2 regions of the Streptomyces sp. NPDC014870 genome follow, and region 1 is predicted to be linked to the other one. Evidence: riboswitches for the same ligand, from Rfam matches in the RefSeq annotation. Region 1 holds a riboswitch; the other holds the start of a gene.
What was found. A riboswitch is a leader RNA that binds a small molecule or an ion and turns the genes downstream of it on or off. The one in region 1 is predicted to bind cobalamin.
Positions count from the first base shown of each region.

Region 2: another riboswitch for cobalamin. It lies ahead of ACF09C_RS01855 (energy-coupling factor ABC transporter permease); the one in region 1 lies ahead of metE (5-methyltetrahydropteroyltriglutamate--homocysteine S-methyltransferase).

Region 1 covers NZ_JBIBWQ010000015.1:42,885-48,920, reverse strand. The annotation lists gene ACF09C_RS35025 (malate synthase A) at 1-488, opposite strand, end outside; gene ACF09C_RS35020 (hypothetical protein) at 568-903, opposite strand; gene metE (5-methyltetrahydropteroyltriglutamate--homocysteine S-methyltransferase) at 1,014-3,338, opposite strand; cobalamin riboswitch at 3,507-3,735, opposite strand; gene ACF09C_RS35010 (short-chain fatty acyl-CoA regulator family protein) at 3,839-5,269, opposite strand; gene ACF09C_RS35005 (MmgE/PrpD family protein) at 5,452-6,036, shown strand, end outside.
Region 2 covers NZ_JBIBWQ010000001.1:432,057-438,092, forward strand. The annotation lists gene dhaK (dihydroxyacetone kinase subunit DhaK) at 554-1,546, shown strand; gene dhaL (dihydroxyacetone kinase subunit DhaL) at 1,629-2,228, shown strand; gene ACF09C_RS01850 (PTS-dependent dihydroxyacetone kinase phosphotransferase subunit DhaM) at 2,225-2,629, shown strand; cobalamin riboswitch at 2,702-2,926, shown strand; gene ACF09C_RS01855 (energy-coupling factor ABC transporter permease) at 2,955-3,653, shown strand; gene ACF09C_RS01860 (energy-coupling factor ABC transporter substrate-binding protein) at 3,653-4,000, shown strand; gene cbiQ (cobalt ECF transporter T component CbiQ) at 4,007-4,756, shown strand; gene ACF09C_RS01870 (ATP-binding cassette domain-containing protein) at 4,753-5,601, shown strand; gene ACF09C_RS01875 (FAD-dependent oxidoreductase) at 5,700-6,036, shown strand, end outside.

The DNA.
Region 1 (6,036 bases):
AGGGTGGGGACGCTGCCGCCGGGTCGGGTGTCCCGGCCGCGCGCCGGGGCGGGTCCGGTGCGGCGTCGGCAGATGTCGAGCAGGGTGAGGTGACCGGCGAGGACGTTCTCCCAGAGCGGTGAGGGAGTCTCCTCGAAGTCGGCGATCCATACGTCGGCACCTGATCCGAGGGCATTCGCCGCCGTCCGGGGGGCCGGCGGCGCGGTGATCTCCGCACGCCGGCCGGTGAGCGCCTGCGCCGTTGGTGCCACCCGCCAGTTCGGATCGTCGCGGACGGCCGAGGTGGCGCGGGGGAAGTCCAGCGGGTGGCCCGACGCCAGGCTGTCCGAACGGTGGCGGCGTGCCGTGAGGATCTCGCGGCGACGGCGTGTGAACGCGGCGTCGAGCCGCGCCACGAAGTCCAGCGCCTCGGGGTTCAGGATCTCGAAGTGGTGGTCGCCCGGGGGGCCGAGGACTTCGACGTGGTGAGTCGTCTCGGGGGTGGACATGCTGTGTTTCTCCGTCATGAGGCCGCTTTCGCGGGATCCCTGAAAGCGCCGGGGCGCCCTCGCCGGTGGGGCCGGGCCGTCACCGCCTCCGCCGTCGCCCGGCGCGGTCGCGGCCCTTCCCCGCCACACGCTGGGCGCGGGCGAGAAGGTCGGGTGCCGACGAGAGCAGCACGGTCACCGGGCGCCCGGCCTCCGCGGCCGTCCCGCGCCCGGTGAGGTGCTCCGCTTCGAGTGCGTCGACCAGCGCCGACAAGAGGTCGCTCGTGGTCTTGAGGGTCTGGCGGACGACGCGCAACCGGGATCCCAGCGCTCCGAGCTGACGGCGCATGGCCAGGAGGGCGGCGTATTCCCGGGGTGTGAGAGCCACCATGGGCTGCCCGTCGAGGGTGATGTGCCGGGGTTTCGGCTTCGCCACGTGAGAACCCTTCGTCACCGGGGTCGCCCGATCGCCGGGCCGCTCCGCCGCTGTCCGGTCGTAGGAGCCCGGGCAGGACGGCGAAGCGTCCGGCCCGGGTCCGCCGGGCGTCAGCCGTTGTCGCCGGCCAGCCCCGCCCTGACCTCGCGCGCGGCGGCGACGAGGTTCTCCAGGGAGGCTCGGGTCTCGGTCCAGCCGCGGGTCTTGAGTCCGCAGTCGGGGTTGACCCAGAGCCGCTCGGCCGGGATGGCCTCCAGGCCCTTGCGCAGGAGCGCGGCGGCTTCGTCGGTGCTGGGCACGCGGGGGGAGTGGATGTCCCAGACGCCCGGACCGGCCTCGCGCGGGTAGCCGTGCTCGGCGAGTTCACCGGCGACCTGCATGTGGGAGCGGGCGGCTTCCAGACTGATGACGTCCGCGTCGAGGTCGTCGATGGCCTGGACGATGTCGCCGAACTCGGCGTAGCACATGTGGGTGTGGATCTGGGTGTCGGGCCGGACACCGCTGGTGGAGAGCCGGAAGGACTCCGTCGCCCAGTCGAGGTAGGCGGCGTGGTCCGCGGCACGCAACGGGAGGGTCTCCCGGAGCGCGGGCTCGTCGACCTGGATGACCGAGGTGCCCGCGGCCTCCAGGTCGTTCACCTCGTCGCGCAGAGCGAGCGCCACCTGTCGGGCCGTGTCGCCGAGCGGCTGGTCGTCGCGGACGAACGACCACGCGAGCATGGTGACCGGACCGGTGAGCATGCCCTTGACCGGCTTGCTGGTCTGCGCCTGCGCGTACGTGGTCCAACGCACCGTCATCGGCTCGGGGCGCGAGATGTCTCCGGCCAGGATCGGCGGCCGGACGTACCGGGTGCCGTACGACTGCACCCAGCCGTGCTGCGTGGCGACATAGCCGGTGAGCTGCTCGGCGAAGTACTGGACCATGTCGTTGCGTTCGGGCTCGCCGTGCACGAGCACGTCGACGCCGGTCTTCTCCTGGAAGGACAGGACCTCGCGGATCTCGTCCTTGATCCGCTCCTCGTAGCCGGCCGTGTCGATGCGGCCGGCGCGCAGGTCGGCGCGGGCCACGCGGAGCTCGTCGGTCTGCGGGAAGGAGCCGATGGTGGTGGTCGGCAGCAGCGGCAGACCGAGGTGGGCGCGCTGGGCGGCGGACCGCTCGGCGTACGGCTGGGAGCGGCAGCCGTCCGCGTCGGTGATCGCGGCGGTGCGGGCGCGTACGGCCGGGTCGCGGGTGAGGGCGGAGCCGGCGCGGGAGGCCAGGTCGGCCCGGTTGGCGGCCAGTTCGGCGCTGATCGCGTCGGTTCCGCTGGCGAGGCCCTTGGCGAGGGTCACGACCTCGCTGGTCTTCTGGCGGGCGAAGGCGAGCCAGCGTCGGATCTGCGGGTCGATGTCGCGTTCGGCGGTCGCGTCCAGCGGGACGTGCAGCAGCGAGCAGGAGGCGGCCACGTCGACGCGGTCGGCGAGACCGAGCAGGGTGGCGAGGGTGGCCAGGGACTTCTGGTAGTCGTTGATCCAGATGTTGCGGCCGTTGACGACGCCCGCGACCAGGCGCTTTCCGGGCAGTCCGCCGACGCCCGCGAGGTCGTCGAGGTTGGCGGCGGCGCGCTCGGTGAAGTCCAGGGCGAGGCCGTCGACGGGGGCTGAGGCGAGCACCTGGAGGGCGTCGCCGAGCCGGTCGAAGTAGGAGGCGACGAGCAGCTTGGGCCGGTCGGTGAGTGCTCCGAGGTCCCGGTAGGCGCGGGCGGCGGCGTTCAGCTCGGCCGGGGTGCGGTCCTGGACGAGGGCGGGCTCGTCCAGCTGGACCCAGTCGGCGCCCGCCGCGCGCAGGTCGGCGAGGACCTCGGCGTAGACCGGGAGCAGCCGGTCGATGAGGGTGAGCGGGTCGAAGTCGGCGGCGACTCCGGGGGCGGGCTTGGCGAGGAGGAGGTAGGTGACGGGGCCGACGAGGACCGGGCGGGCGGTCAGGCCGAGGGCGAGGGCTTCCTTCAGCTCGGCGACCTGCTTGGCGGAGTCGGCGGTGAAGACGGTGTCGGGGCCGAGTTCGGGCACCAGGTAGTGGTAGTTGGTGTCGAACCACTTGGTCATCTCCAGCGGCGCGACGTCCTGCGTGCCGCGGGCCATCGCGAAGTACCCGTCGAGCGCGTCCGTCTCGACTGCGGCGCGGTGGCGTGCGGGGACAGCGCCGACCATGACACTGGTGTCCAGGACGTGGTCGTAGTACGAGAAGTCACCGGTCGGCACCTCGTGGATGCCGGCGTCGGCCAGCTGCTGCCAGTTCGAACGGCGCAGGTCGGTGGCGGCGGCCCGGAGGGCGTCGGCGGTGACACGGCCCTTCCAGTAGCCCTCGATGGCCTTCTTCAGTTCGCGGTTCTGACCCTGGCGGGGGTAGCCGTACACGGTGGCTCGTGCTGCCGCGGCTGCGGGCTTCGCTGTCACGGAACTCTCCTTCGCGAGATGTGTCCAGAAAACATCCCGGATGACGAGACGCGGACGCGAAGGGAACGACAGAACGCGCGGACCACGGCACGGGAGAAATCCGTGCATGCCGCTCGCTGTGTACGCCGACCCGCCCACGAGGTCACCGGAATGTCCGCGCGCGGAATCGTCCGCGTGCGGGCAACGGGCAGGTCTTCGGACTCGCGGGCACGCTCTCCGGAACTGACCGGAGGACACCTACTGGCCGTCGCTTCCCAGGACCGTTGTCCGATCCCAGTGCGTCTGACGGCGGTCGTTCCCGCTCACCGCTGCGGGGCAGTCCCGGATTCCCACCGGGTTCCCTCTTACGACGCATCCCGCCTGGCGGACGGGGCGAACCAGCTGCCCGGCCAGACTAGGGTGCCGGATCGCTCAGCGGCGAGCCCTTGTCCGCCATACGGACATGAAAATGAGACAGATGGCTGAGGAGAGGGGAGCGCCGGGCGGTGAGCCGTACGTATTCAGCGCTCGGACACCACCGGGTACGGCACCAGGGCCCGCCGGTCGGGGTCGACGGCGAGGACACCGCCGGCGGGCGGCCGGGCGCGCTGCGCGCAGTCCTGCCGTTCGCAGATCCGGCAGCCCAGACCGATCGGGGTGGCGGCACGCGGGTCCTGCAGGGCGATGCCCTCGGCGTAGACGAGGCGTGGCGCGTGGCGCAGCTCGCAGCCCAGCGCGACGGCGAAGTCGGCACGCGCCGCGTGGTGGCCGAACCCTCCCCGGGTCACCGTCCGGGCGATCCAGAAGTACTTCTTGCCGTCCGGCATCTCGGCCACCTGGGTGAGGATCCGGCCGGGCGCGGAGAACGCCTCGTACACGGTCCACAGGGGGCAGGTGCCGCCAAGCCGGGAGAAGTGGAAGTCGGTGGCGGACTGGCGTTTCGAGATGTTGCCCGCGCGGTCGGCCCGCAGGAAGGAGAAGGGCACCCCACGGCGGTCGGGGCGTTGGAGCGTGCTCAGCCGGTGGCACACGGTCTCGAACCCCACGCCGAAGCGCGCCTGGAGCAGTTCGACGTCGTAGCGGAGTTCCTCGGCCGCTGTGTGGAAGGCGGTGTACGGCATGAGGACCGCGCCGGCGAAGTAGTTGGCGAGGCCGATGCGTGCCAGGCCCTCCGCCTGGGGAGAGGTGAGTCCGGCCGTGTCGACCAGTTCGGCCAGCAGGGTGCCGTGCTCCAAGAACGCGAGCTGGGTGGCGAGTTGGAAGGCACGCTGCCCCTCGCTGAGCCAGGGAGACAGCAGAAGCAGGCCGCTCTCCGCGTCGAAGCGCCGGGCGTCGGCGGACCTTTCCGGGCCCGACCGGAGCACCTTGACGCCGTGCCCGACCGTGAGTCGGTCCGTGAGCGCGTCGGCCGCGCGGCCGGCCCGGCCCGTGTTCAGGGCCGCGGCGGTCGTCTCGGCCTCCGTCTCCAGGGCGGCGAAGTGGTTGTGGTGGGCGTAGAAGAAGTCCCGTACCTCGTCGTGGGGTTCGGCGGGCAGGAGCCCCACGGTCTCCTCGGGCGAGGCCAGGGCCGCCACCCGCTCGGAGGCGTCCCGGTAGCGCTGGTGAAGGGTGACGAGGGCCCGGGCCACCTCGGGATGGTCGCGGGCCACGTCCGCGATCTCGTCCTGCGCTATAGGGGCCCCGCAGGCCTCGTCCCCGAGCGCCGTCCGCAGATCCGTGGCCAGGCGCTCCTCCCCGGCCTCGGAGAAGAACTCCGGGTCGATGCCGAACACCTCGGCGATCCGCAGCAGCACCGGCGCGGTCAGCGGACGCCGGCTGTGCTCGATCTGGTTGAGGTAGCTGGTGGACAGTCCCAGGGCACGGGCCAGCTCGACCTGGTTCATGCCGCGCTCCCGGCGCAGCCTGCGCAGCTTCGCGTGCGCGTAGATCTTCCGTCCGGCAGGCCGTCCCATGCGGATCAGACTCCTCTCCGTCCCCTTCGCCTGTGAAGGTAGCATCCGCAGATTTCGCAAGATTCGCAGTTTCGCAGCTGTGGCGTGGACGGATTACGCACAGTGGCTCCCTCGATCCGGCCCTGTCGGCGGGGAAGACTCGCCGACGAACGCCGTTCCCACCGCACGCCGCGAGGAGTCCCGTGATCGACCACCAGGTTCGCGTCCACCCCAGTGCCGACCGCCTGCCGCGCGAGGAGCAGCTCGCCTGGAAACTGGCCGTCGTCGCCACCGGCACCCAGGAAGCGCAGGACCTCGACCCCGAGGCCTCGGAGATGGTGATCAACCGGATCATCGACAACGCCTCGGTCGCCGTGGCCTCGCTGCGCCGCCGACCGGTCGCCGTCGCCCGTGCCCAGGCCGCCGGCCACCCGGCGGCCCCGGGTGCCTCGGCCTTCGGCCTCCCGGCCGGGACCGCGCTCTCGCCGGAGTGGGCGGCCTGGGCCAACGGCACCGCCGTGCGCGAGCTGGACTTCCACGACACCTACCTGGCCGCCGACTACTCCCACCCCGGCGACAACATCCCGCCGCTGCTCGCCGTCGCCCAGCACACCGGCCGCTCCGGGGCCGACCTGCTGCGCGGCATCACCGCCGCCTACGAGATCCACGTCGCCCTGGTCAAGGGCATCTGCCTGCACGCCCACCGCATCGACCACGTCGCCCACCTCAGCGCCGCCACCGCGGGCGGCATCGGAGCGATGCTGCGCCTGGACACCGAGACCGTGTAC
Region 2 (6,036 bases), on a different contig from region 1:
GGCCAAGAAGCGAGCGGACGGGGAAGCACACGGCTCGACCGCCGGCCTCCCCGCCCCCAAGGGGCGCGGGGGCTCGAACGCGAGGATCTCCTCCGCTGGCAGGGCAGGCAGATGGCCGACGACGGCGACATCGAGCGGCTTGTCACTGTCCTGGGCGGCATCAAGCGCGCCGATACAAGCGATCAGTATGCGCGCTGTTGAGCCGAAGCCTGCGGATACCAACTCCGGGAACCGAGCCCTCCTTGCTGCTGGTCGCACGGCTGGTGGGCCTCCGAGCGCTTCACGGCCGGGCGGGAACGCACTCGCCCGGCTTCAGCCTTGCCCACGTGACCTTCGCGGCGGCAACGTCAATACTGCCGAGGAAGGGAATCACGACCGCCACCCGCCCCTCCGCCATGGCCACCTGACAAACCGTCACACAAGTCAGCGTCAGCTCCGACCGAAGGCGCCAGGAGGCGCCACCCATCGCCAAGATCATCTATCGCGAAGACACAGTCTGACCTGTGAAGACCCAGCGAATACCCTCCTCCGCCAGAATCCCAAGGAGATACCCGTGAGGATGCTGATCAACGTTCCGGAGACCGTCGTCGCCGACGCGCTGCGGGGTATGGCCGCCGCGCATCCCGAGCTCACCGTCGATGTCGAGAACCGTGTGGTGCTGCGGCGGGACGCGCCCGTCGCCGGGAAGGTGGGGCTGGTGTCCGGGGGTGGGTCCGGGCACGAGCCGTTGCACGGGGGGTTCGTGGGGCCCGGGATGTTGGCGGCCGCGTGTCCTGGCGAGGTGTTCACCTCGCCGGTGCCCGATCAGATGGTGCGGGCCGCCGCCGCGGTCGACAGTGGGGCCGGGGTGCTGTTCGTCGTGAAGAACTACACCGGTGACGTCCTCAACTTCGAGATGGCCGCCGAACTCGCCGAGGACGAGGGCATCCAGATCGCCAAGGTGCTGGTGAACGACGACGTGGCCGTGACGGACAGTCTGTACACAGCCGGGCGGCGGGGCACCGGGGCGACGCTCTTCGTGGAGAAGATCGCCGGGGCCGCGGCCGAGGAGGGGGCGCCGCTGGAGCGGGTCGAGGCGATCGCGCGGCGGGTGAACGAGCGGTCGCGGAGCTTCGGTGTGGCGCTGAGCGCCTGCAGCACGCCCGCCAAGGGCAGTCCGACGTTCGAACTACCCGAGGGAGAGCTGGAGTTGGGGATCGGTATTCATGGTGAACCCGGGCGCGAGCGGCGGGCGATGATGACCTCGCGCGAGATCGCCGACTTCGCCGTCGACGCCGTCCTCGAGGACCTGCGACCCTCCGGGCCTGTGCTCGCCCTGGTGAACGGGATGGGTGCCACGCCGCTGCTCGAACTGTACGGATTCAACGCCGAGGTGCAGCGAGTGCTGGCCGAGCGCGGCGTGCCCGTCGCCCGCACGCTGGTCGGCAACTACGTGACCTCGCTCGACATGGCCGGTTGCTCGGTGACCCTCTGCGAGGCCGACGAGGAACTGCTGCGGCTCTGGGACGCGCCCGTGCAGACGGCCGCCCTGCGCTGGGGTCGGTGAGGGCGGGATGTCCGAGATGAACGAGGAAGCGAGCCGGCGAGGGAGCCGGGGCGTGAACGACGAGACCGACGACGGCGGGGAGCTGTTCGACGGCGCCTTCTTCCGTCGCTGGCTGGCCGCGGCCGCCGGCGCCGTCGAGCGCGAGGCCGACCGGCTCACCGAGCTCGACTCGGCGATCGGCGACGCCGACCACGGCGCCAATCTGAAGCGGGGGTTCGCCGCCGTGACGGAGGTCCTGGACAAGGAGCTGCCGGAGACCCCGGGGGCCGTACTCGTCCTGGCCGGGCGGCAGTTGATCTCCACCGTCGGCGGCGCGTCCGGGCCGCTCTACGGGACGATGCTGCGCCGCACCGGCAAGGCGCTCGGCGAGGCCGGAGCGGTGACGCGGGAGGAGCTTGCGGCGGCGCTGACCGCAGGGGTCGCCGGCGTCGCTCAGCTGGGCGGTGCCAAGCCCGGCGACAAGACGATGCTGGACGCGCTCGTGCCCGCGGCCGAGGCGCTCGGCGACTCGTTCGCCGCCGCCCGGGACGCGGCCGAGGCCGGTGCCCTGGCGACCGTACCCCTGCGGGCGCGCAAGGGCAGGGCGAGCTATCTGGGCGAGCGCTCGATCGGGCACCAGGACCCCGGGGCGACCTCGTCGGCGCTGCTGATCGCCGCGCTCGCGGAGGTGGCCGCCGCATGACCGGTCAGGTGGGCATCGTGCTGGTCTCGCACAGCGCGGCGGTGGCCGACTCCGTGGCCGAGCTGGCCCGGGGGCTGGCGGGATGTGGGGCGACCGCGCCGGTCGCCGCCGCCGGAGGCACCCCGGACGGAGGGCTCGGCACCAGCTCCGAGCGGATCGTCGAGGCGGCGAAGGCGGTCGACGGGGGCGCCGGGGTGGCTCTCCTCGTCGACCTCGGGAGCGCAGTCCTGACGGTGAAGGCACTGCTCGCCGAGGGCGACGAGCTGCCCGAGGGGGCGCTGCTGGTGGACGCGCCCTTCGTGGAGGGCGCCGTCGCCGCGCTCGTGACGGCGAGCGCGGGCGGCGACCTGGACGCGGTGTCGGCCGCGGCGGCGGAGGCGTACACGTACCGGAAGGAGTGAGCGCGCACCAGGGGCAGGAGAGGCGGGCAGGGGGCGCGCGGGAGATGTGTCACACACCGTCCCGGAGTGCCCCCGTGTTGTGATGTACCTGGTCAACCCACTAATGTCACAGCGCCTTGGTGTACGGGAAACCGGTGCGGTACCGGTGCGGCCCTCGCCACTGTGATCGGGAAGTCCGGCTCCATCCCTCCGGGGAAGCCACTGGACCGCTGCGGGAGACCGCGGTGGTGTGGGAAGGCGGAGCCGCGGCGGCATGACCCGTCAGCCAGGAGACCGGCCAAGGTGCGTTGTCCATCCACGAGGTGCTGGAGAGGGTCTCCCAACCATGCATATAGCCGAGGGGTATCTGCCCCCTGTGCACGCGGCCGCCTGGGGCGTCGCGTCCGCTCCCTTCGTCGTCCACGGCGTCCGCGCGCTGACCCGTGAGGTCAAGGCCAACCCCGAGTCCACCCTGCTGCTCGGCGCGTCCGGCGCGTTCACCTTCGTCCTGTCGGCCCTCAAGATCCCGTCGGTCACGGGCAGTTGCTCGCACCCGACCGGTACGGGCCTGGGCGCGATCCTGTTCCGCCCGCCCGTGATGGCGGTCCTGGGCACGATCACCCTGCTGTTCCAGGCGCTGCTGCTGGCGCACGGCGGGCTCACGACGCTCGGGGCCAACGTGTTCTCGATGGCGATCGTCGGGCCGTGGGCCGGATTCGGTACGTACTGGCTGCTGCGCCGGTTCGACGTGCCGCTCATGGTGAGCGTGTTCTTCGGCGCGTTCGTCGCCGACCTGTCGACGTACTGCGTCACCAGCGTCCAGCTCGCGCTGGCCTTCCCCGACCCGGGCAGCGGTGTGCTCGGGGCGCTGGCCAAGTTCGGTTCCATCTTCGCCGTCACGCAGCTGCCGCTCGCCGTCAGCGAGGGTCTGCTCACCGTGCTGGTCATGCGGCTGCTCACGCAGTCCAGCAAGGCCGACCTGACCAGGCTCGGGGTCCTGCTCCCGTCCCGCAAGAAGAACGAGAAGGCGGAGGCGAGCGCCTGATGAGCCGGAACGCGAAGATCAACTCCCTGCTCCTGCTCGTCGTCGCGGCCCTTGCGGTGCTCCCGCTGGTTCTGGGTCTCGGCGACCACAAGGAGGAGCCGTTCGCCGGGGCAGACGCCGAGGCGGAGGCGGCGATCACGGAGATCGCCCCGGACTACGAGCCGTGGTTCAGCCCGCTCTACGAGCCGGCGTCCGGCGAGATCGAGTCGGCACTGTTCGCCCTGCAGGCCGCGCTCGGCGCGGGTGTGCTGGCGTACTACTTCGGTGTGCACCGGGGCCGCAAGCAGGGGGAGGCGCGCGCCAAGGCGAAGGCGCTGCGGTCGGCGTCGTCCGGCGACGACGTCTAGCCGCCGGTGCTGCCGATCGACGCGGCGGCGCACAGCAGTCGCTGGCGCCGCCGTCACCCGTGCGAGAAAGCCGCGCTCGGCTTCGGGCTCACGCTGTGCGCGGTCTGTCTGCCGCCGTGGCCGGGTGCCGTCCTGGTCGCGGCGGCGACCCTCGCCGTCCTGCTCGGTCCCGCGGGGGTGCCGGGGCGTCAGCTGTGGCGCGCGTTCCGCATCCCGCTGGGCTTCTGTGTGACCGGCGCGGTCCCGCTCCTCTTCGAGGTGGGCGGGGCGCGGGGTCTCGTCGTGCTCGCTCAGGACGGCCCGGTCCATGCCGGTGAGCTGCTGCTGCGGACCTCGTCGGCGTCCCTGGGCGTGCTGCTGTTCGCCTTCACCACGCCCGTGTCGGACGTGCTGCCCCGGCTCGTGCGGGCGGGGGTGCCGGCGCCGGTGGTGGACGTGGCGCTGGTGATGTACCGGATCAGTTTTCTCCTTCTGGATTCCCTATCCAAAATCCGACAGGCGCAGGCGGCCCGCCTCGGGCTGACGACGCGGGCGGCGACCTGGCGTTCGCTCGCCGGGCTCGGCGCGACCTCGTTCGTCCGCGCCTTCGACCGGGCCCAGCGGCTGCAGTCCGGGCTCGCCGGGCGGGGCTACGACGGGACGCTGCGCGTCCTGGTGCCCGAGGCGGCGGTCTCGGGCCGGTTCCTCGCCTCGACGGCCGCCCTGCTCACCGGGCTCGTCGCCCTCACCCTCGTCCTGGAAAGGTCACTGCCGTGAGTCCCGCACCCCCTGTCGTGGAGCTGGTGAAGGCCACGTTCGCCTACGAGGACGGGCCGCTGATCCTCGACGGCGTCGACTTCGCCGTGCCGGAGGGCCGGGCGCTCGCGCTGCTCGGCCGCAACGGCGGCGGCAAGACGACGCTGCTGCGGCTGCTGAGCGGGGGCCTGCGCTGCGGCGGCGGGGCCCTCCGGCTCGACGGTACGGAGGTGTCGTACGACCGGAAGGGGCTGACGCGGCTGCGGACGACCGTGCAGCTGGTGGTCCAGGACCCGGACGACCAGCTGTTCGCCGCGTCGGTCGGGCAGGACGTGTCGTTCGGCCCGATGAACCTCGGACTTCCGGAGGAGGAGGTACGGCTCCGGGTGCGCGAGGCACTGGAGGCGCTGGACATCGTCGCGCTGGAGGACCGCCCGACGCATCTGCTGTCGTACGGGCAGCGGAAGCGGGCCGCGATCGCGGGCGCCGTGGCGATGCGCCCGCGGGTCCTGATCATGGACGAGCCGACCGCGGGGCTCGATCCGCACGGGCAGGAACGGCTCCTGGAGGTGCTCGGCAGGCTGCGCGACGCGGGCACGACGGTGGTGATGGCGACGCACGACGTCGACCTGGCGCTGCGCTGGGCGGACGAGGCCGCCGTCCTCACCCCGGAGGGCCTGCGGACCGGGCCGATCGAGGAGCTGCTCGCCGACGACGCGCTGCTCGACGCGGCGCGGCTGCGGCGGCCGTGGGGCATGGCGGTCACCCGTCTCCTCCGGGCTCACGGCCTGCTCGGCCCGGACGTGCCCGGTCCGCGTACGGCGGAGGAGCTGGCAGTGTGGGCCGAGACGGCGGTTACCGAGTAGTAGCGCAGATCACTCGACCAGCCTTCTGCAACTAGTTGCATAACGGGGGCGGGGTCACTTAGAACAGGGGTGACGATCCTGCGCGAGGAGGCGCCCCCATGAACCCGACCCCGGCTGCGACCCCGTACCCGCACCTGCTGAGCCCGCTCGACCTCGGGTTCACCACCCTGCCCAACCGGGTGCTCATGGGCTCCATGCACGTCGGTCTCGAAGAGACCGAGAACGGGTTCGCGCGCATGGCCGCCTTCTACGCCGAGCGCGCCCGCGGCGGTGTCGGGCTCATCGTGACCGGCGGCATCGCCCCGAACGAGGCGGGCCGCCCGTGGGACGGCGGGGCCAAGCTGACCACCGAGGAGGAGGTCGCCGAGCACCGGCAGATCACCGACGCGGTGCACGCCGAGGGCGGGCGGATCGCGATGCAGATCCTGCACTTCG